Regions from separate parts of the Nonomuraea sp. NPDC051298 genome, predicted to be linked through region 2. Evidence: riboswitches for the same ligand, from Rfam matches in the RefSeq annotation. Region 2 holds a riboswitch; each other region holds the start of a gene.

Evidence for each region. A riboswitch is a leader RNA that binds a small molecule or an ion and turns the genes downstream of it on or off. The one in region 2 is predicted to bind cyclic di-AMP.
Region 1: linked by a shared signal. The riboswitch ahead of ACZ6S0_RS52380 (coiled-coil domain-containing protein) and the one ahead of ACZ6S0_RS17975 (C40 family peptidase) in region 2 are both predicted to bind cyclic di-AMP.
Region 3: linked by a shared signal. The riboswitch ahead of ACZ6S0_RS18970 (hypothetical protein) and the one ahead of ACZ6S0_RS17975 (C40 family peptidase) in region 2 are both predicted to bind cyclic di-AMP.
Region 4: linked by a shared signal. The riboswitch ahead of ACZ6S0_RS29860 (CHAP domain-containing protein) and the one ahead of ACZ6S0_RS17975 (C40 family peptidase) in region 2 are both predicted to bind cyclic di-AMP.

What each region holds. Positions count from the first base shown of each region.
Region 1 covers NZ_JBVJIM010000052.1:13,532-19,166, reverse strand. The annotation lists gene ACZ6S0_RS52390 (M50 family metallopeptidase) at 1-621, shown strand, start outside; gene ACZ6S0_RS52385 (MmcQ/YjbR family DNA-binding protein) at 629-982, shown strand; gene ACZ6S0_RS52380 (coiled-coil domain-containing protein) at 1,004-1,990, opposite strand; cyclic di-AMP (ydaO/yuaA leader) riboswitch at 1,997-2,140, opposite strand; gene galT (galactose-1-phosphate uridylyltransferase) at 2,209-3,288, opposite strand; gene ACZ6S0_RS52370 (DeoR/GlpR family DNA-binding transcription regulator) at 3,285-4,064, opposite strand; gene ACZ6S0_RS52365 (50S ribosomal protein bL37) at 4,219-4,296, shown strand; gene ACZ6S0_RS52360 (TrpB-like pyridoxal phosphate-dependent enzyme) at 4,347-5,635, opposite strand, start outside.
Region 2 covers NZ_JBVJIM010000005.1:219,516-225,150, forward strand. The annotation lists gene ACZ6S0_RS17960 (hypothetical protein) at 1-671, opposite strand, end outside; gene serA (phosphoglycerate dehydrogenase) at 914-2,503, shown strand; gene ACZ6S0_RS17970 (SSI family serine proteinase inhibitor) at 3,095-3,484, shown strand; gene ACZ6S0_RS17975 (C40 family peptidase) at 3,602-4,006, opposite strand; gene ACZ6S0_RS17980 (hypothetical protein) at 4,005-4,148, shown strand; cyclic di-AMP (ydaO/yuaA leader) riboswitch at 4,322-4,463, opposite strand; gene ACZ6S0_RS17985 (3-isopropylmalate dehydrogenase) at 4,562-5,608, shown strand.
Region 3 covers NZ_JBVJIM010000005.1:420,347-425,981, reverse strand. The annotation lists gene ACZ6S0_RS18980 (DUF4032 domain-containing protein) at 1-1,041, shown strand, start outside; gene ACZ6S0_RS18975 (alpha/beta fold hydrolase) at 1,064-1,909, opposite strand; gene ACZ6S0_RS18970 (hypothetical protein) at 1,977-2,681, opposite strand; cyclic di-AMP (ydaO/yuaA leader) riboswitch at 2,859-2,993, opposite strand; gene ACZ6S0_RS18965 (DUF5302 domain-containing protein) at 3,155-3,355, opposite strand; gene ACZ6S0_RS18960 (hypothetical protein) at 3,405-3,533, opposite strand; gene ACZ6S0_RS18955 (PadR family transcriptional regulator) at 3,753-4,250, shown strand; gene ACZ6S0_RS18950 (CGNR zinc finger domain-containing protein) at 4,325-4,855, opposite strand; gene ACZ6S0_RS18945 (SCO6745 family protein) at 4,971-5,635, shown strand, end outside.
Region 4 covers NZ_JBVJIM010000011.1:313,088-318,722, forward strand. The annotation lists gene ACZ6S0_RS29845 (hypothetical protein) at 1-703, opposite strand, end outside; gene ACZ6S0_RS29850 (aldo/keto reductase) at 801-1,622, shown strand; gene ACZ6S0_RS29855 (Gfo/Idh/MocA family protein) at 1,717-2,670, shown strand; cyclic di-AMP (ydaO/yuaA leader) riboswitch at 2,787-2,924, shown strand; gene ACZ6S0_RS29860 (CHAP domain-containing protein) at 2,937-3,650, shown strand; gene ACZ6S0_RS29865 (YciI family protein) at 3,866-4,306, shown strand; gene ACZ6S0_RS29870 (RNA polymerase sigma factor) at 4,362-5,612, shown strand.

The DNA of each region.
Region 1 (5,635 bases), on a different contig from region 2:
GGCATCGTCCGCGACGACAAGCCGATGACCCTCGACGTCACGCTCATCGTCCAGGACCGGCCCAACGCCGAAGACCCCAGCAAGATCGACAAGAACGTGGGCTTCCTCGGCGTGCTGCCCACCGAGGTCATGGAGAGGCAGAGCATCGGCCAGGTCGTCGGCTACATGGGCGAGCTGACGGGCCGGGTGGCGGCCTCGCTGCTCAACCTGCCGGAGAAGATGGTCGGCGTCTGGCACGCGGCCTTCTCCGGTGACGAACGCGACCCCGAGGGCCCGGTCGGCGTGGTCGGGGCGGGTCGCATGGGCGGTGAGATCCTCGCCTCCGACCTGTCCACCGAGAAGAAGATCGCCATCTTCGTCAATCTGCTGGCCGGCTTCAACCTGGCGATCGGCATGTTCAACCTCATCCCGCTGCTGCCCCTCGACGGCGGTCACATCGCCGGAGGGCTCTGGGAGGGCATCAAGCGGGCCTACGCCAAGGTCATGCGGCGGCCCGAGCCCGGCTACGTGGACATCGCCAAGGTGCTGCCGCTGACGTACGCGATCGCGATCGTGATGATGATCATGGCGGGCCTGCTCGTCTACGCCGACCTGGTCAACCCGCTCACGCTGACGAACTGAGGCCGCCGTGGACACCGTCGACCGGCTTCGGGCCCTCTGCCTGGCCCTGCCGGAGACCACCGAACGGCTCTCCCATGGGGAGCCGACGTGGTTCGTCCGGGGGAAGAAGACGTTCGTGATGTTCGCCGACCACCATCACGACGACCGCCTGGCCTTCTGGTGCGCCGCGCCCGCCGGGGTGCAGGAGGAGCTGGTGGCGGAGGCGCCCGAGCGGTTCTTCCGCCCGCCGTACGTGGGGCACCGGGGGTGGCTGGGGGTCTACCTCGACGTCCCGCTGATCGACTGGGACGAGGTGGCGGAGCTCGTCACCGACGCCTACCGCCACATCGCACCCAAGTCGCTCGTCGAACGCCTGCCCTGACCTCCCTGTCGCAGGCCGCGATCAGTACATCGAGATGTGCACGTGGTCGTAGTGGTTCTCGGTGATGCTGCCGCGGTCGGACATCGTGCTCCAGCCGGAGCCCTGGTTGATCCGCTGCCGCCAGATCACGTACTTGACGCCGAGTTTGTCCTTGTTCTTCAGCGCCCACTCGGCGATCCGGTCGCCGAGCGCGTTGTTGGCGTCGCTGGGCATCGAGCCGCCCGTGCTCATCATGAAGTCGCAGGCGCGGCCGAGCGGGTGCTCGCCGCTCGAGCCCGAGCGGAAGCACCCCACCGCGAACGGCAGCGCGAAGTTCTTGTCGAGCTGCTCCTTCATCAGCCGGGTCCGCGCGGTGATGTTGTCGGACCCGTTCGGCAGCTCGGGCGCCCAGGAGCCGTCGGAGTTGCGCCCGGTCCCGTACGGCACCAGGTCCTCCAGCTTCTTCCTGATGTCCTTGATGACGTCCTCGGCCTCGTCGCGCTGGCCGGCCACCTCGGCCGTGTCGGACTTGATCCGCGAGGCCAGCGCGGCGGCCTCCTCGCTGGCTCTCTTCTTCTCGTCGCGGGCCTTGGCCACGCTGTCCACGACCGCCTGCTGCTCGGCGGTGAGCTGTTCGAGCAGGGCCGCGCTGGCAGCGTCGGTCGGGAGCATGAAAGAGGTCAGCGACAGGTCGCCGGTCTGGTAGCGCAGGCGCGCGATCTCGGCGACCCGCTGCTCGGCCGTGGTCACGGCCTGCTCGGCGGCCGCCGCCTTGGCCTGGGCCGTCTTGGCGGCCTCCTGCGCCTTGGCCAGCTCGACGCGTTTGAGGTTGTACTTCTCGATGAGCTTGTCGACCTTGGCGTTCAGCTCCTTGAGCTGGGCGCGGAGCTGGGCCTCCGTCGGCTTGGGGGCGGCCGACACCCTGATCGACGGTGAGGTGGACGCCGAGGCCGGGGCCGCGGGGAGGGCGGCGACGGCGATGGCGCTGATGAGACCGATGGCAAGACTCGCGGGGGACGAAGCCGCCACGTGGATGTTTCCTCTCCCTCTGCCGGCCGGGTTAGCTGACGGGTTCGGGTATGGGAGCTGCGTTTCCCTACCGCCTGAGCGGATTCACCCCGGGTGTGATTGGGTCCCCGGCTCCCGGGCACGGCGCCCGGGATTAGGCACGCAACGGCTGTTACGGCCGGTGCATATCGGGATATTAGTGGTAGATCACCGGTAATGCGACCTTAAGTAGAAATCTATTAGTGATCTACTTGTGATCGGAGCATGCGTGCGGCCTCCTCCGGCAGCACGTCGTTGACGAACGCCCCCATCGCCGACTCCGACCCGGCGAGGTACTTCAGCTTGCCGGCCGCCCGCCGGATGCTGAACAGCTCCAGGTGCAGATAGGCCAGCTCCCTGCCGGTACGCACGGGCGCCTGGTGCCAGGCCGAGACGTACGGCATCACCACCCCGAACAGCCCGTCGAACGCCCGCAGCACCGAGGTGTACAGCGGCGCGAACGCCGCCCGCTCCTGCTCGGTGAGCGCCGCGAGGTCGGGCACCTGCCGGTGCGGATAGAGATGCACCTCGAACGGCCACCGCGCGGCGGCCGGCACGAAGGCCGTCCACAGCTCGTTGGCGGCCACCACCCGCGTCCCCGCCGTGCGCTCGGCGGCCAGCACGTCGGCGAACAGGTTGCCCGGCCCCCGGTGCCGCGCCGCCGCGCCGAGGTGCAGCCTGGTCCTGGGCGTGACGTACGGGTAGGCGTAGATCTGGCCGTGCGGGTGGGCCAGCGTGATGCCGATCTCCTCACCCCGGTTCTCGAAGCAGAACACCTGCTCCACGCCGTCGATCCCGGACAACTCGGCCGTACGGTCGGCCCACGCCTCCATGACCAGCGCCACCTGGGCGTCGGAGAGCCTGGAGAAGGAGGAGGAGTGGTCGGAGGTGAAGCACACCACCTCGCACCGCCCCACCCCCGGACGGACCTCGCTCAGCCCGCCCGCCTCCCCATAGGCCCCGAAATTTCCGGAGAAGGAGGGGAACCGGTTCTCGAAGACCACCACGTCGTAGTCGTACGCCGGGATCTCCGACGGCCGCGTGGGCGACGACGGGCACAGCGGGCACTCGGCCGTGCCACCGCTCGGCAGGAACGTACGCGTCTGCCGGTGCCCGGCGATCGCGATCCACTCCTCGGTCAGCGGGTCGTAGCGCAGTTCGGAGGCGACCGGCCGGGGATCGAGCGTGCGCCGGTCGATCGCGCTCCGGTCGGCGTCGTCGCGCCGGTCGAAATAGATCAGCTCCCGGCCGTCGGCCAGGTGGGTGATGGTGCGCTTCACGGCGAGCCCTCCGCGATGATCAGTTCTCCGGCCCGTTCGGCCAGCTCGGTACGTGCTTCCTCGGGCAGCCCGGCGTCGCTGATGACCACGTCGGCCTCGCTCAGCTCGGCGATGGTGCTGATGCCCACCGTGTTCCACTTGGTGTGGTCGGCCGGGACGACCAGCCGGCTCGCCGCCGTGACCAGCTCTCTGTCGGTCTCCGACTCCAGCAGGTTGGGCGTGGTGAACCCGGCCCGCACGCTCATCCCGTGCACGCCCAGGAAGAGCGTGTCCACGTGCAGGCGGCGGATCGCGGCCACGGCGACCGGGCCCACCAGGGCGTCGGACGGCGTACGCACGCCGCCGGTCAGCACGACGGTGCGGTCGGCGCGCGGGTTGCGGTGGAAGACCTCGGCGACCGGGATCGAATTGGTGATCACGGTCAGCTCGGGCACGGCGACCAGGTGGTGGGCCAGCGCCCACGTGGTGGTGCCGGCCGACAGCGCCACGGCGGTGCCCGGCCGGACGAGCCTGGCCGCGTGCCGCGCGATGGCCTCCTTCTCCTGCTGCTGGCGGGCGGACTTGGCGGTGAAGCCGGGCTCCTCGGTCGAGCCGGGGCCCAGGGCGGTCGCGCCGCCGTGCACCTTCTCCAGCAGCCCGCGCTCGGCCAGCACCTCGAGGTCGCGGCGGATGGTCATGTCGGAGACGCCCAGCTCGCGTACGAGGTCGGCCACCCGGACGCCGCCGTGGCTGCGCACGCGTTCGAGAATCGTCTGCTGACGCTGCTGTGCGAGCACGCCCACTCCTTCCAACAGATTCCACCAAATTATGACACGGAATTGTTGGGGAATGTTAGGTCGTGCGGCGCGCTTGCACTGACCCTCTTGGCGAGGGACGTTGGGAGCTTCACGCCGTACCGATCAGCCCGTATCGATCAGCGGAGGCGAGCACATGGCCAGGCGAGCACGCAAGGGCAAGGCCCGCAAGAAGAAGAAGGCGAACCACGGCAAGCGTCCCACGGCGCGATGACGGGCCGGTGGCCGCCCTTCCCCAGGGAAGCGGCCACCTCCCCGCGGCCGTCACCCCGGCAGTTCGGCGAGCGCCCGGTCGATGCGCTCCTGAGGCAGCGAGTAGTCGTCCAGCTCCCCGGCCAGATAGCGGTCGTACGCGCCCAGGTCGAAGTGGCCGTGACCGCACAGCGCGGTCAGGATGACCTTCTCCTCGCCGCTCTCCTTGCACCGCAGCGCCTCGGCGATCGTCTCGGCCAGCGCGTGCGTGGGCTCGGGCGCCGGCACGATGCCCTCGGTCCTGGCGAAGCGGACCCCGGCCGCGAAGCACTCGTTCTGGGCACGGGTGACCGCCTCGAACAGGCCCAGCTCGTACATGTGCGACAGCAGCGGCGACATGCCGTGGTAGCGCAGCCCCCCGGCGTGGATCGGGTCGGGCACGAACGTGTGCCCCAGCGTGTGCATCTTGAGCAGCGGCGTGAACCCGGCCGTGTCGCCGAAGTCGTAGGCGTACGCGCCGCGCGTGAACGACGGGCACGCGGCCGGCTCGACCGCGCGGAACACCGTGCCGATCCGGCCGGCCAGCTTCTCGCGCAGGAAAGGGAAGGCGAGGCCGGCGAAGTTCGAGCCGCCGCCGGTGCAGCCGACGATCAGGTCCGGCATCTCGGGCAGTTGGGCGAGCGCCTCCTCGCCGATCACGGTCTGGTGCATGAGGACGTGGTTGAGCACCGAGCCGAGCGCGTACCTGGCGTCGGACGTCGCCCCGGCCACCTCGACCGCCTCGCTGATCGCGATCCCCAGGCTGCCCGGGGAGCCGGGGTCGTCGGCCAGCACCTTGCTGCCCGCTCCCGTCACGGGGGAGGGGCTGGCGTGGACGGTCGCGCCGTACACCTGCATGAGAGAGCGACGGTACGGCTTCTGGTCGTACGACGCCCGTACCATCCAGACCCGGCACTCCAGGCCGAACTGGGCGCAGGCGAACGCCAGGGCCGACCCCCACTGCCCCGCGCCGGTCTCGGTCGTCAGCAGCCGCACGCCCTCGCGCGCGTTGTAGAACGCCTGCGGCACGGCCGTGTTCGGCTTGTGCGAACCGGCGGGCGAGACGCCCTCGTACTTGTAGTAGATCCTGGCCGGCGTGCCCAGCTCCTTCTCCAGCCTGTGCGCCCGGATCAGCGGCGTCGGCCGCCACAGGCGGTAGACGTCCAGCACCTCCTGCGGGATCGGGACGAACCGCTCGCCGCTGACCTCCTGCCCGATCAGCTCCATCGGGAACAGCGGGGCCAGGTCCTCGGGACCTATCGGCAGACGCGTGCCAGGATGCAGCGGCGGCGGAGGCGGCGCGGGCAGATCGGGAACGATGT
Region 2 (5,635 bases):
ACGTGCAGCATGATCCCCGTGGCCCCCGACGCCGTACGGGCCTCGGAGATCCAGACGTGGTGCACCAGCGGGAAATCCATGAGCAGGTACGCGATCGCCTGCCGCAGCGCGGGCAGGATCGGGTGCGCGCAACGCCGGTATCCCGGGTCCACCTGCTGCATGGGCCCCGACAGGTGCGGCCGGGGCGCGGGCACCCACGGCAGCGAGGGGGCCTGCGGGGTGGGCGGCGCCACCTGGGCCAGCGCGGCGCCGCGCGACACGGTGGCCATGGCGCCCGTGGCGTAGGCGGCGGGAGCCGCCCCCGACAGCACGGGCGTCGGCCCCGTCCGCGACGCGGTGAGGAAACGCTGCAGATCCTCGATGGGCACGGCCGCGGCGGCCGGTCCGGCCGCGTCGATCACGATCTCGCGTACCCCGGTGACCCGCTGGATGTCCAGGATGGTGTCGGCGTCGCACGCTGAGAGGGAATGAGTGCCACGGTGCCTGGCGTAGGTGGCGGGGCTGGTGTACCCGAGCAGGACACGGTCGCCGACCTGGGTCGTGCCCAGGACGACGGAACGATCTGTTCGCACTGCCACCAGGACTCCACCGTCGGCAAGTGCGCTCAGCAGGCGGTGCGGAGTGCCATGCTGAGCGAGCACGTCGGCAAGCGCAGGATTCCCGATGCTCATAGGACGAACCATAGGTAGTCGGCCACGGCTTATCAGGCTAATGGTGAATAAATCTCCCGATCAAGACAAAGATGGGCCCTACGTGGATGACTTTGTGGCGCGGTGGGTACCGCGATCCTCGTCTCACTTCGTGGGTCTCTCGTGAACGCGTTCACAAGCGGTGGATAGACTCTGTGGGACCGCCGGGGGGATCCGTGGACGTGTCCCCCCATGCCCGCCGTGCCCAATAAGGATCCACACCAGTGAACAAGCCCGTCGTTCTGGTCGCAGAGGAGCTGTCCGAGGCTGGCCTCGCCGTACTCGGCGCTGATTTCGAGGTCCGCCACACCGACGGCGCAGACCGTTCCCAGTTCCTGCCCGCACTCGCCGGTGTGGACGCGCTGATCGTCCGCTCGGCCACGCAGGTCGACGCCGAGGCCATCGCCGCGGCGCCCAAGCTGCGCGTCGTCGCCCGCGCCGGCGTCGGCCTCGACAACGTCGACGTCGACGCGGCCACCAAGGCCGGTGTCATGGTCGTCAACGCGCCGACCTCCAACATCACCAGCGCCGCCGAGCAGACCATCGCCCTCATCCTGGCCAGCGCGCGCAACACGGCCCAGGCGCACGCCGCGCTGAAGAACGGCGAGTGGAAGCGTTCCAAGTACACCGGTGTCGAGCTGGACGAGAAGGTCATCGGCATCCTCGGCCTGGGCAAGATCGGCCAGCTCGTGGCCCAGCGGCTGGCGCCGTTCGGCGTCGAGCTGATCGCGTACGACCCCTACCTGCCGCCGGCCCGCGCCGCGCAGATGGGCGTCAAGCTGCTCGCCCTCGAAGAGGTGCTCAAGCAGGCCGACTTCATCACCGTGCACCTGCCCAAGTCCAAGGAGACGATCGGGCTCATCGGCGACAGGGAGCTGCACCAGGTCAAGCCGAGCGTGCGCATCGTCAACGTCGCCCGCGGCGGCATCGTCGACGAGGGCGCCCTGTATGCGGCGATCAAGGAGGGCCGGGTCGCGGGAGCCGGCCTCGACGTGTTCTCCAAGGAGCCGTGCACCGACAGCCCGCTGTTCGAGCTGGACCAGGTCGTCGTCACGCCGCACCTGGGCGCCTCCACGCACGAGGCCCAGGAGAAGGCCGGCACCCAGGTCGCGCGGAGCGTGAAGCTGGCGCTGGCGGGCGAGTTCGTGCCCGACGCGGTCAACGTCGAGGGCGGCGCCGTGGCCGAGGACGTCAAGCCGGGCCTGCCGCTGGCCGAGAAGCTCGGCCGGGTCTTCACCGCGCTGGCCGGCGAGGTGGCCACCAAGCTCGACGTCGAGGTGCGCGGTGAGATCGCCGCCCAGGACGTACGGGTGATCGAGCTGGCCGCGCTCAAGGGCGTGTTCGCCGACGTGGTGGAGGAGCAGGTCACCTACGTCAACGCGCCGCTGCTGGCCAAGGACCGCGGCATCACGGTCGAGCTGGTGACCAGCTCCGAGAGCCCCGACTGGCGCAACGTGGTGACCGTGCGCGGCGTGCTCGCCGACGGGCGTACGGTCTCGGTGTCCGGCACGCTCTCCGGGCCCCGCCAGATCACGAAGATCGTCGAGGTCAACGGCTACGAGATGGAGATCGAGCCGACGGCCCACCTGTGCTTCCTCACCTACACCGACCGTCCCGGCATCGTCGGCGTGGTCGGCCGGCTGCTCGGGGAGCACGGCATCAACATCGCGTCGATGCAGGTGGCCCGGGACGTCAAGGGCGGCAAGGCGCTCATCGCGCTGACCGTCGACTCCGCGATCCCCGCCGACATCGTCGAGCAGATCGTGACCGAGATCGGCGCCGAGAGCGGCCGCTCGGTGGACCTGGAGGACTGACCTCCTGCTCTTCCGTCCTGTCAGGGCCGTCACCCGATCCCGGGTGGCGGCCCTTTCGGCGTCTCAGCATGCGAGATACTAGGACATCCAACGAGATGCCTCGGGTACTGTGGCAGTGATGCGCCAGGTACTCGTACTCATTACCTGCCGCGGCGGGGCCTGTTAGGGCAGGTCGACGGCTCGCCGCGGAGATCGGCGCCTGTGTCGGCCAGTAAGTCCCCCAGTGAGTCCTACGCCCGGTCCGCGAGATCAGGCCCGGTCGGATTCGCGACCGGAGTCCGGCTTCCCCTCCTTTGGAACGCGTCCGCGAGAAGAGATGAGTCACATGTACGAGATGTATGCCTGGAACCGTGCCGAAGACCACGACGACGAGGCGGCCGAGGCCGTGCAGATCGCGCTGGACCGTCGCGACAACGGCGGCGCCCCCCAGAACTCCAGCCGGTAGGGCCCTGCCCCGTCCGTGCCGCTCCTGGTGACGCGGCGGCATGTCCGCACGTCAGGCCGGTGACAGGGGTACCGACACCTCCCTCCACGGATACGCAGAGTGCTGATAGCGTCGCGCTGCGTATTCGTTCGAGGTGGAGGTTCCCCATGTACGCTGCCCTGATCCGGCGCGCCGCCGCAGTCGCCCTGCCCGTCGTGGCCGGCGCGGCCCTGTTCGTCACCCCCGCCCACGCGCAGGCGGCCGAGCTGCACATCGTCAAGCACAACCTGCCCGCGGGCACCACCGAGCGCTGGGTCCTGACGTGCCACCCCGACGACGGGACGCACCCCGACCCGTTCGCCGCCTGCGACCGGCTCCGCCGCATCGGCGGTGACCTGGAGCGGATCAGGTTCCGGCCCGACGTGCCCTGCCCGCGGATCTTCGACCCCGTCCGGGTCGAGATCAACGGCTGGTTCTACGGTCAGCACAAGCACTTCGACGAGCACTACCCCAACCCGTGCTTCGTGGAGAAGATCGCGAGCCCGATCGTGCCCTGACCGGGAGTGATCGCATCCGCGCCGGGGCTTTGATCGACGGCCTGGCCAGGGGTGAGGGAGCACGGGCGGCCCCGTCCGCGCACGGGGCCGCCCGTGGCTTTCCGCGCCGGCGGCCCGTCAGAGGGTGGCCGTGACGATGGCGTCGGCGGGGGTCGTGCGCTCTTCGACCACCTTCGCCCAGAGGCGCACCCCCTTGGGGTCCGGCCGGACCGCGCCCACGAACGCGGTTCTGCGCCAGTCCGAGAGCTTCTCCTCCTTCACCACGTCGCCCGAGTGCGGCGAGTGCACCATGTAGCCGGGCTTGGAGATCATCCCGACGTGGCCCAGGTCGCTGAAGAACACCAGGTCGCCGGGCTTGAGCTGGTCCCAGGAGATCTTCCTGGAGAAGGCCGCGTACTGCTCGTTGGTGGTGCGCGGCAGTTCGATGCCGGCCGCCTCGTACGCCCTGAGCATGAGCCCCGAGCAGTCGTAGCCGCTGTCGCTGGTGCCGCCCCACACGTACGGGATGCCGCGCCTGTCCATGGCGAACTTGAGTGCCGTCTTCCAGGCGGGCTTCGGCGCGCTCTGCGCCCGGATGCGCTTGATGTCGTTGACGGTCAGGGTGGTGGGGTCGTCGTCGGTGTCGGCTTTGGCCGTCGTGTGGGCCTTGGCCGTGCGGGCCTGAGCCGCGGAGTGGGCGTCACCCGTGGTGCGGGCCTGGCCTGCGGTGTCGGCCTGAGCTGCGTCGGCCTGAGTGGCGGTGTCGTCCTGGGCCGTGGTGGCGGCCTGTGCCGCGGGGGTGGCCAGGATGAGTCCGGCGGCTCCCGCCGCCAGGACGATGGCGATACGAGACAGAGCACTGTCCTTCCATGAGGCCGGCCGGGTTAGCTGACGGGCTCGGGCCTGGAAGACAGCCCTACGGCGGTGCCGATTCGCCCCTGGGGCTCAAGTGGGTCCCCGGCTCCACGCAGCGGCTGCGTGAATTAGGCCCGACAAACACTAACGAAACGGTCAAGCAGTCGTAAACCCCCCAAAATCGGGCGTCCAGAAAATGAGATGGAGTGTTCGTCAGACGAGACGAGCCGGTAAGGTACCGCCATGGAGTCGCGTAACATCCGCCTGGCCGTCATCCCCGGGGATGGCATCGGCGCCGAGGTCGTCGCCGAAGGGCTCAAGGTCCTGGAAGCCGTGGGCACGAAGATCGAGGCCACGCACTACGACCTGGGGGCCGCACGCTATCACCGCACCGGCGAGACCCTCCCCGACGCGGTGCTCGACGAGCTGCGCGGCTACGACGCGATCCTGCTCGGCGCCGTGGGCGACCCCAGTGTGCCGCCGGGCGTCCTCGAGCGTGACCTGCTGCTGCGGCTGCGGTTCGCGTTCGACCACTACGTCAACCTGCGGCCGGTCAAGCTCTTCCCCGGGGTGCGGACCCCGCTGGCCGGCGCCACGCCCGGCGACATCGACATGATCGTCGTCCGTGAGGGCACCGAGGGCCTCTACGCCGGCACCGGCGGCGCGATGCGTCGCGGCACGCCGCACGAGATCGCCACCCAGGAGTCGCTCAACACCGCCTACGGCGTCGAGCGCGTGGTGCGTTACGCCTTCGAGAAGGCCCGGTCGCGCCCGCGCAAAAAGCTGACCCTCGTCCACAAGACGAACGTGCTCACCTTCGCCGGCGACCTGTGGCAGCGCACGGTCGACCGGGTGGCCGCCGAATATCCCGAGGTCACCACCGACTACTGCCACGTCGACGCGGCCTCGATGTTCTTCGTCACCCAGCCCGAGCGCTTCGACGTGGTCGTCACCGACAACCTGTTCGGCGACATCATCACCGACCTCGGCGCGGCCATCGCGGGCGGCATCGGCCTGGCGGCCAGCGGCAACGTCAACCCCGAGCGCACCTCGCCCAGCATGTTCGAGCCGGTGCACGGCAGCGCGCCCGACATCGCCGGCCAGGGCAAGGCCGACCCCACCGCGACCGTCCTGTCCGTCGCCATGCTCCTCGACCACCTCGGCCTGCACGCCGAGGCGGCCAGGGTCGAGCAGGCGGTCGCCGCCGACCTCGCCGAGCGACCCGCCGGGCCGGCCGGTCGATCCACCCGCGAGATCGGCGACGACATCACCGCGCGAGTATCCGGCTAGGACCGCCTAGCCCCGAAACGCGCCTGG
Region 3 (5,635 bases), 200 kb from region 2:
GAGATCAGCGAGCGGTACGCCAGGCGGGAGTATCAGCTCCTGTGGGACCTGGCCAGGCTCGACGCGCCCGCCGTGGAGCCGGTCGCGTACGTCACCGGCCGCGAGGACGGGCTCGACGCCGCGCTGATCACCAGGCACCTGCAGTTCTCGCTCCCCTACCGCGCGGTCATGTCGGGCACCCTGCGCCCCGACACGCTCACCCGGCTGCTCGACGCGCTGGCCGTGCTGCTGGTGCGGCTGCACCTGAACGGCTTCTTCTGGGGCGACTGCTCGTTGTCCAACACGTTGTTCCGGCGTGACGCGGGAGCGTTCGCGGCGTACCTGGTGGACGCGGAGACCGGTGAGATGCACCCGATGATCAGCGAGGGGCAGCGGCTGGGCGACATCGACACCGCGCACACGAACATCTTCGGCGAGATGCTCGACCTGGAGGCCGGCGGGCTGCTGCACCCGTCGATCGACCCCATGGAGACGGCCGAGGACGTCGTCGCCCGCTACCACCGCCTGTGGAACGAGATCAACGAGAGCGAGATCATCGACGAGGTCGACTGGCACCGCGTCGAGCACCGCATCCGGCGGCTCAACCTGCTGGGCTTCGACGTGGCCGAGATGATGGTCCGGCGCAAGGTCGGCACCGGACGGCTGATCGTCCGGCCCAAGGTCGTGGACGCCGGCCACCACCAGCGGCGGCTGCTCCGGCTGACCGGTCTCGACGTCGAGGAGAACCAGGCCCGGCGGCTGCTCAACGATCTCGACGGGTTCCGGGTGGCCAAGGGGCTGCGCCACGAGGACGAGGCCATCGTGGCGCACCGGTGGCTGGCGGAGGTGTTCCAGCCGACGGTCGAGGCCATCCCCGTCGAGCTGCGCGGCAAGCTGGAGCCCGCGCAGCTCTTCCACGAGATCCTCGACCACCGCTGGTACCTGTCGGAGCAGGCGGGCTCCGACGTCGGGCTGACCACGGCGGTGACGTCGTACGTGGGCAACATCCTGGTGCACAAGCGCGACGAGCAGGCGCTGCTGCCCGACGAGCCCGCCCCGTAGCCCGGCTGGGGAGGGCGCCGGGTCAGGCGGAGGTCAGCTTGGTGATCTCGGCGACGATGGCGGGCCACAGGGCCGGCGGCAGGTCGTGCCCCATCCCCGGGTACGTCACCAGCCGCGCCCCCGGGATCGCCGCCGCCGTGGCCCGGCCGCCGGCCGGCGGGACGAGCGGGTCGGCCTCCCCGTGCAGCACGAGCGTGGGCACCCGTACCCCGGCCAGCAGCTCCGTACGGTCGCCCGAGGCCATGATGGCGGCCAGTTGCCGCGCCGTCCCCGCCGGGTCGAAGCAACGGTCGTAGGCCAGCCCGGCCCGCGCGACGATCTTCTCCCGGTCCAGCTCGTAGCCGGGTGAGCCGATCGTCGACCAGGTGCGTACGGCCTGCTCCAGCACCGCCGCGCGATCGGCGGGCGGCCGGCTCATCAGGACGGCCGCCGCGGCCTCGGTGGGCGGGGCCACGGAGGGGCCGGGCGTGGACATGATCGAGGTCAGGGTCAGCACCCGCCCGGGGTGCCGGATGGCCAGCGTCTGGGCGACCATGCCGCCCATCGAGGCCCCGACCACGTGGGCGGCGGGCAGGCCGAGGGCGTCCATGAGCGCGGCGGTGTCGTCGGCCAGGTCGTCCAGCAGGTACGGCGCGGGCGCCCCCGCCGAGGGGACGCCCAGGTCGTGGAGGTGCGTGGACAGGCCCGCGTCGCGGTTGTCGAACCGCACGACGTGGTGTCCCTGCTCCACCAGGAGTTCGCAGAGCGCTTCGTCCCACTGGATGAGCTGGGCGCCGAGGCCCATGATCAGGAGCAGCGGGCGTCCTTCTGGAGAGCCGAAGCTCTCGTAGGCGAGGTCGATGCCGTTCGCGGCTACGCGGTTCGTCACGGAGACCAGAATGTCATTCTGGTTCGGGCGGCGTAAAGCAGGGCCCGCGCTCACGATGGGAGGAGTCTCAGCGCACGAGGAGGGGACGGAGGCGGTCGCTGCCGAGCAGCGCGGCGCCCGCGGCGGTCAGGGTGCCGGCCACCAGCACGGTGCTCACGGAACCGCCCTGGTTCTCCACCCCGTCACCGGCCGCGTCGCCGTCGACCGCCGGGGGCTCCTGGTCGGCCGGAGGGGTGGCCGGGTTGTTGTCGCGCTCGGACCAGGCGCCGGTCGAGAACGGCACCGGGTGGTTCTTCTTGCCCACCCCGTCGCCCCACTTGGTGATCACGTAGTCGAGCTCGATGTGGCCCTGGCCGCCGACGCCGTCCACGCCGAGGGTGTCGGCGTTGAAGCTGCCGCCGGTCAGGTCGGCGAACGTCTTGGCGTCGAGGTCCAGCATGATCCCGCGGTTCGACGGTTCGCCCGGCCCGCGGTCGCCCACGAAGAAGGGCGCCTTCTTGCCCTTGTAGACCACGTAGCCCTCGGTCAGGAGCGGCCAGCTCGGGCTCGCGGCCAGGCCCTTCTGCATGGGTTTGCCGCTGGCGGGCAGGCCCGTGTCGCCGGCGCGGCCGGAGGAGTCGTCCCAGAAGTACGAGGCCGTGGTCGACCCTTTGAGCAGGATCTTCTCGTTGTCGGCCGAGTCGGCGTGGGCGGCGGTGCCGACCAGGACGAGCGCGCCGACTGCGATGGCGGTGAGGATGGCGAGGGAACGCAGACCAAAACAGGCAATCATGGAACAGCAACACCCTTCACGGGGGGACAGGGAGGTTGCGCCCGCAAAACGGCACAGCGGGGCACAGCGCTGGGCGTTGACTACGCGGAGCGCACGATGCGTACCTGAGGAAGGGGGCCGTTCAGTTGGCGGCCGTCAGCAAGCGGTCTGGGGGTACGACGCGCTGGTGCATGGGGTATGTCCTCTCCATCACGCCTACCGGGTTAGCTGACGGGTTCGGGCGTGGAGATGCCCTACCGGCACAGGCCGGATTCGCCCCAAGAGGTGGTTCCCCGGCTCCCGAGGGGGTTCGGGATTCGGCGCCGGCCGGCTGCCCTTCTGGGTAAGGACTAGGTCACCGGCTGGTAATGGCGATTACTGTAATGACGGAACCGGACATTGCCAACGTTTCATCATGAATCGGACAAAAGATCTACCTTTGACCGGGAAGAAAAAGGGGGCACGGCATCCCGTACCCCCGGAGAACTCCAGCCTCAGCCGCCGCTCTTGCGCCTGAATGATCTTTTACTCGCAGCCGGACCGTGCGCCCCGTGGATCTTCGATGGGTCGCCGCCCCTGCCACCCGCGCCCGAGCCCGCGTGCTGGCCGCGCTTGCGCTCCAGCGCCTCGCGGAACTTGCGCTTCATCTCGTCCTCGGGAGTTTCGCTGACTTCCGGCTCCGGTGTATCCGCCATGAGGACCTCCAAGGTATTGGGGACAAGTCACAGCTTCGCACGGCACCGCTCACGACGCGAAACCGGCCTCGACCTTGGAGTGTGGCGTGGCGGGCGTACGCAGCCGGTTGTTCGGCAGCGCCACCAGCGCCACCAGGGCGATCACCGCGCCCGCCACCCCGAGCGCGGGGATGACCACCGCGGCCGCGGAGGCGTGCGCGGCCGCCAGACCGTGGACGGGCCAGTTCGGACGTGATGCGCGGCAGCGCCGTGCCCACGATCGTCTGGTCCAGCATCGCCAGGAACATCCCGCCGAGCACGGCGAGCAAGATGAGGCCATTGCCCTTGCTGTCAGTTTTCACCTGTGAAGAGTGATAGGTAAGTCTTGACATGTCAACTTTTCGATATGCTGGCGGGCATGTCCCTACGGATCGCCCTGCTCGGGCTGCTCTCGGCCGTCGGCCCCGCGAGCGGCTATGACCTGGCCAAGAAGTTCGAGCGCTCGCTCAACCACGTCTGGCAGGCCGGGCACACGCAGATCTATCCGGAGCTGGTGAAGATGGCCGCCGACGGGCTCGTGGCGGTCGAGGCGGAGGGGGCGAGAGGGCGCAAGATCTACACGGTCACCGCCGAGGGTGAGCACGAGTTGCGTACGTGGATGGTCGAGCACGCGCCCGCGAGGGCGGTCCGCAGCGAGATCGCGCTTCAGGCGTTCCTGCTGCCGCTGATGGCGCGGGACCAGGCGGTCGGGGTGGTCGAGCGGATCAAGGCGGAGTTCGAGGCGCGGCTGGAGACGCTGGACTGCGAGCCGCGCGACCGCTTCGGCCGGTACGCCCTCGACCTGGGCCTCGCCCAGGCCCGCACCGGCATCCGGTGGGCCGAGGAAACCCTGGCCGACCTCAAAGACCACCAGTAGCCCCGCCGACGGCGCCTTACTCCACACCTTTGCCGCGCGGCGCCTGTGCGGACGGGGGTCAGGGCAGTCGCGACTCAGTCGGCCTTCGCCGCGCGGCGAAGGCGGTAGGCGCTCGCCTTGGCGCGATTCTGGCACGACAGGCCACAGAACCTGCGGGAGGCGTTGCGCGTGCTGTCGAGGAAGACCCGCTCGCAGTTCGCGGCCTCGCAGGACCGGAGTCTCGCCCCCTGACCGACTCCGATCACCATGGCCAGGGCGGTGGCCGCGTCCGCGACCCAGGCGTCGACCAGGCTCGCGTCCGCGCGATGGAAGGCCAGGACGGGGGGCCCGTCCGGTCGGCCGTGCAGGTTGGGGACGGCCGCATGCCGCACGAGCAGCCGATTGAGACCTTCGATCACGGACTCGGCCCGCTCTCCCGCGCCGAAGGCGGGTCGTAGCTGAGCCGCGACGGCCGCGAGCACCTCGGCGTCGGCGGGGGTGAGCGACTCGCTCCGTGCCGACCCGGCCGCCGCGAGCGCCTCCTGGATCGCCGCCCGGCGGTCGGGCCCCGTGGTCGGCGGCGCGACCCGCCGCCCGTACGCCCGGTCGACGGCCAACTCGTTCACCAGAAGGACGGCGCGCTGCACATGCCGCTCGACATAACTGTCTATTTGCGATTGACCAGTGATGCGCCATGGGTCTACCGTCACTGGCGTAGTTTATCTAGACAGTGAGGTATTGATGTCGGAACACGCGGGCCTCTCTCGTAGGATGTGGCACCAGATCGAGCCGGTGCACGCGATGCTGTACTTCTCGCCCCAGGCGTTCGAGGAGGCGGCGCGACTCGGTCACGACGTCGGGTCGAGGTGGCCGAGCTACTTCGCCTGGCGCTGGGCGACACTGGGGGCCGCCGGTCCGCGGCTGGTCACCGCCACCGCCTACAGCTTCAGCCCGGCCATGGTCGCCGGGTACGTTCCGGCGATCTGGGCGACGGCCGCCCCCGAGAAGGTCCTGGACGCCCGGATGCGCGCGGTCGACCGTACCTGTCGCGCCCTGCTCGGCGACCGGCTCGACGGTCCTGACGTCGCCGAGGCGGCGGAGCTGGCCAGGCGGGCGGCGGAGAGCGTGAGCGTGGAGCACCGGCCGCTGGCCGCCGCCAACCTCGACCTGCCCTGGCCCGACGAGCCGCATCTCGTGCTCTGGCAGGCGTACACGGTGCTGCGCGAGCATCGAGGCGACGGGCACCTGACGGCGCTGAGGGCCGCCGACCTCGACGGCTGCGAGGCGCTGGTCTCCTTCGCCGCGATCGGCGCGGCTCCCGTGGCGAACTTCGCCGGACGCGGCTGGGACGAGCAGGAGTGGGCCGCGGCGCACGACCGGCTGGCTCGCCGCGGGCTGGTCGATGC
Region 4 (5,635 bases), on a different contig from region 2:
CGACGTCCACGGGGTCCTCGCGGCGGTGCGGGTAGTAGGCCAGCGGCTCGCGGGCGGCCAGCTCGGTCAGCCAGCGCAGGTAGTGGTCGCGGTGGACCAGGCCGTTGCGCACGAGCGAGGTGCCGAGCACGACCGTGCGCTCCGCGGGGCCCTCGGCGCTGGGCGGCTGCGCGCGCAGCCAGGCGAAGTCGTGGCGGACGAGGTCGACCCCGGCGGCGCGGACGGCCTCCTCGAGCTTGTCGTCCACGGTCAGCGCGGTGAAGACGGACACCCTGGCCAGGCGCAGCCGCAGCGCGGCGGCCAGGCCCAGGGCGCTGCGCAGCGGAGTCGGCTCGGCGCGGGCGCGCAGCAGCGGCCGGTACGGGCCCGCCGCCAGCAGCTCCAGCAGCCGCAGCGTGGCCAGCCCGTCGTCCACGATGACGATGTGGCCGGGACGGGAGATGAGCCAGCGCAGTTGCACCCGGCCGGAGAAGGCGTCTCCGACGGCCTGGACGCGCCTGGGCATGCGTTCGCGCGGCTCGGCCAGCTCGAGCCCCTCGGGCAGCCCGAGGGCGCACAGCTCGCGCCGGGTGGCCTTCAGCGGGCGCAGACCGGCACGCGGCACGACGGCGGTCGCCGGGCCGAGGAGCCCGGCGTGGTGAGCCTCGACGGCGCACAGCATCTGGAGCGGGGACTCCACCCAGGCCGACGCCTGTTCGACCACTCGTTGTCCTCCCAGCGGGGTGATGGCCCGTCACGACCGCTCCAAGGTAGCCCCACCGGCTTAAGCGCTCAGAAACGCGACGTGAACAATGGAGGGTATGAACTCGCTCATGCTCAACACGGACGGCGTGCAAATTCCGCAGCTCGGATACGGCGTCTGGCAGGTTCCGGCCGAAGAGGCCGAACAGGCGGTCGCCACCGCTTTCAAGACCGGTTACCGGCACGTCGACACCGCCGCCGCCTACGGCAACGAGGAGGGCGTGGGCCGGGCCGTACGCGGGAGCGGGCTGCCGCGCGGGAAGATCTTCGTGACCACGAAGCTGGGCAACGCCGACCACGTCCGCGCGGCGGCGGCGTTCGACGACTGCCTGGCCCGGCTGGGTCTCGACTACGTGGACCTGTTCCTCATCCACTGGCCGATGCCGCAGCACGGCAAGTACGTGCAGGCGTGGCGGGCGCTGGAGAAGCTCTACCGCGACGGCCGGGTCAGGGCCATCGGCACCTCGAACTTCACGGTCGCCACGCTCACCCGGCTCATGGACGAGACCGACATCACCCCGGCCATCAACCAGATCGAGCTGCACCCGTACCTGCAGCAGCGGGAGCTGCGGGCCTTCCACGAGGCCAACGGCATCCTCACCGAGGCGTGGAGCCCGCTGGGCCAGGGCAGGGGGCTGCTGGACGACCCGGCGCTGGGGGTGCTGTCGGACAAGTACGGCAGGACACCGGCCCAGATCGTGCTCCGCTGGCACCTTCAGCTCGGCAACGTGGTGATCCCGAAGTCGGTGACGCCCACGCGGATCGCCGAGAACATCGACGTCTTCGACTTCATTCTCGACGCCGAGGACATTGCGGCCATCGGCGCGCTGAACAAGGGGCTGCGACTGGGGCCGGATCCGGAGACGTTCAACATGATGTGAGTGACCCCTGTGACCGATGTGTCATTTGACAGCATTTCTTAGTAACGAGCACCTCTTTTACCTGATTTTTTACCTTCCATATACGATCTCCCGCGTGCGAGATTTCACATGGGGAATAGCCGCGACCGGAGCCATCGCCCGCAGGGTGGGCACGGCGATCGTGGCGGAGCCCGGTATGCGGGTGGCCGCCGTCGGATCCAGAGACCTGACCAGGGCGCAGGACCTGGCCTCGACACTGGGCGCGGAGTCGGCGTACGGCTCCTACGCCGAGCTGTGCGCCGACCCGGCCGTGGACGCCGTCTACGTGGCCACGCCGCACGCGCAGCACCTGGAGGTGGCCGAGGCGGCCATCGCCGCGGGCAAGGCCGTGCTGTGCGAGAAGCCGCTGGCCGCGACCGTGGACGACGCGGCGAAGATGGTACGCCTGGCGCGCGAGGCGGGCGTGTTCCTGATGGAGGCGATGTGGATGAGGTTCAACCCCCTCATCCAGCGGATCGCGGCCGACCCGCGCTTCGGCGAGATCCGGTCGGTGCAGGCCACGTTCGGGTTCGCCGCGCCGTACGACCCCGCGCACCGGCTGTGGGCGCCGGAGCTGGGCGGCGGCTCCCTCCTCGACCTGGGGATCTACCCGTTCGGCCTGGCCCAGTTGCTCCTGGGCGCGCCCTCCGAGCTGCGCGTCACCGGCTCGCTGGCCCCGACCGGGGTGGACGCGGAGGTGGCCGGGCTCCTGCTCTACCCCGGAGGGCGGCACGCGCTCGTGGCGTCGTCGCTGCTGGGGAATTACCCGAACCAGGCCGGCGTTGTCGGGACATCGATGCGAGCGGACCTCGCGGCGCCGTTCTGGGCGCCGGAGCGGATCCTGCTCACCGGGCCCGGCATGGAGCCGGAGGAGCTGGTGCTCGATCCCGCCGACAACGGATACGCCGGTGAGCTGCGCGAGGTCCGCGCCGCGGTGGCCGAGGGAAAGACCGAATCCTCGATCATGCCCCTCGACGAATCCCTTGCCATGATGGGGCTTCTGGCCGCCGCGCGGAGACAACTGGACTGACATCGCGTTTAGGGGTTTGTCATCCCCTTGCCTCATGTATTACCTTAGATGACTACTTGAGGCATATGACCGGTTTGTCCGGCTGTGTCGACCATCGCACGACAGATCACAGGATCGTCCTGTGACCGCTGAATCCGCCTGCGGGCGGAACCGGGGACCCACGTTCCTTGGGGTGAATCGGCACTTCGGTGCCGTAGGGCAGCTTCCACGTCCGAACCCGTCAGCTAACCCGGTAAGCGGCATGGAAGCAAGGAGTAACCCCCTCGATGGCCAAGCACCGTATTACCGATACCTCGAAGAGCCCTCTGGTCCGCGCCCTCGTCAGCACCTTCGTCGGCGCGACCGTCATCGCCACGGCCCTCGGCTCCCACGCCGTCACGGCCAGCGCCGACTCCGCGATCGGCGTCGCCGCGGCCACCGGAGCCAGGCACCCGGACGCCGCCGTCGCCGCCCATAAGGACGGCGCGGCGAGCGAGAACAAGGTCAACGTCACCGCCGAGCAGGTCCTGGCCCTGGCCAAGTCCCAGATCGGCACCTCCGAGAACTCCTACGGCGGCGGCACCAAGTACCAGCAGTGGTACGCCGCCTCGCAGCGAGCCGCCGAGACCATCGCCCGTGACGGCGGCAACCGCGCCGCGTACCTGAACGCCGCCTGGTGCGCGATGTTCGTCTCCTGGGTCGGCGACCAGACCGGCGCCCGCCAGCAGATCGGCTGGGACGCCTACACCGTGACCCACGCCAAGTGGTTCGCGGCCAACAACCGCTTCGGCACCGTCCCGAAGCCCGGCGCCGTGGTGTTCTTCTCCTGGGGCGGCAGCAAGGCGCTGAGCGACATCGAGCACGTCGGCTTCGTGCTGAAGGACAACCAGGACGGCACCATCTCCACCGTCGAGGGCAACACCGGCAACGGCAAGGTGGAGGAGCGCGTCCGTCCGAAGTCGCAGGTCGTCGGCTACGGCTACCCCGACTACGCCGTCTGACCCGCCTCCCCCCACCCCCTCCGCCGAGCGCGCGGCCCCATCCCGGGGCCGCGCGCTCGGCGCGTTCCCGCGCACACGACGCCACGACCCCACGACCCCACGACCCCACGACCCCACGACCCCACGACGGCGTAGTGTCGATCCGCGGCCCGGCCGTTCGACGCGTCGACGAGGACGGCCACCGAGGCCGCCACGCCCCGAAGGAGACGACACCGATGAAGTTCATGATCGTGGGCAAGGCCAACGCCGAGACAGAGGCCGGGACGCTGCCCAGCCAGGAGCTGGTGGACAACATGCACGCCTACAACGAGTCCCTGGCCAAGGCCGGGGTGCTGCTCGCGGCCGAGGGGCTCTACCCCAGCTCGCACGGCGCGCAGATCGCCTACAGCGGGGGCCGGGCCAGCGTGATCGACGGGCCGTTCACGGAGGCCAAGGAGCTGATCGCCGGGTTCTGGCTGATCCAGGTCAAGTCGCGGGAGGAGGCCGTCGAGTGGGCCCTGCGCGTGCCGGTGCCGCCGGGGCACGAGGGGGTGGGGCTGGACGTGTGGCAGGTGTTCGACGCCTCGGACGTACCGGACGACTCGATGCCCGCGGACGAGCGCGAGCGCGAGGAGGCGCTGCGCGAGCGCCTGGGCGTGGACACCCCCGACGCGTGACCCGTCCCACCGGCTCGGGTTGCGGCGGGAGGGGCGGGGCTGGTCTCATGGGCCGGTGACGGCTTCCGACACCCATCGCGCCATCGAGGCGGTCTGGCGGATCGAGGCGGCCCGGCTCATCGCCGGGCTCGCCGGGCTGGTGCGCGACGTCGGCCTCGCCGAGGAGCTGGCACAGGACGCCCTGGTCGCCGCGCTGGAGCAGTGGCCGGAGTCCGGCGTGCCGCGCAACCCCGGCGCCTGGCTGATGACGGTCTCCAAACGCCGCGCCATCGACCTCATCCGCAGGAACGAACGCCTCCAGCGCAACCTCGTCGAACTCGGCCACCGCATCGACCTGGAGGACGAGCTTCCCGAGGTCGACGAGATCGAGGACGACCTGCTGCGGCTGGTGTTCACGGCCTGCCACCCCGCCCTGTCGATGGAGGCGCGGGTGGCGCTGACCCTGCGCGTGCTCGGCGGCCTGACGACCGACGAGATCGCGCGGGCGTTCCTGGTCTCGGAGTCCACCGTGGCGCAGCGCGTCGTCCGCGCCAAGCGCACGCTGGCCGACAAGGGGATCCCGTTCGAGGTGCCCCAGGGGGCGGAGTTGGCGGGCCGCCTGTCGTCCGTGCTGGAGGTCATCTACCTGATCTTCAACGAGGGCTACTCGGCCACGGCCGGCGACGACTGGATGCGTCCCGCGCTGTGCGAGGACGCGCTGCGGCTCGGCCGCGTGCTGTCCGGTCTCATGCCCAAGGAGCCCGAGGTGCACGGCCTGGTCGCGCTCATGGAGATCCAGGCGTCCAGGTCGGCCGCCCGGGTGGGGCCGTCGGGCGAGCCGATCCTGCTGCTGGAGCAGAACCGCGCCCGCTGGGACCGGCTCCTCATCGGCCGTGGTCTGGCCGCGCTCGACCTCGCCGAGTCGCTGTCGGGCACGCCCGGCCCGTACGCGCTGCAGGCCGCCATCGCCGCCTGCCACGCCCGCGCCGTCGACCCGGAGGACACCGACTGGGGGCGCATCGCGAGCCTGTACGAGTCGCTGGCCCGCCTGTCGCGCTCGCCCGTGGTGGAGCTCAACCGGGCCGTGGCGCTGTCGATGGCCTACGGGCCGGCGGCCGGGCTGGAGCTGCTCGACCAGATCGTGGACGAGCCGTCGCTCAAGGGCTACCACCTGCTGCCGAGCGTACGCGGGGACCTGCTGGCCAAGCTGGGCCGCACGGAGGAGGCGCGGGCGGAGTTCGAGCGGGCGGCGGGCCTGACCCGCAACTCCCGCGAACGCGCCCTCCTCGAGGACCGCGCCGCCGCCTGCCGCCCCTCGACCGCGTAGGGGCCGCCTCTGCCGCCGAGAAG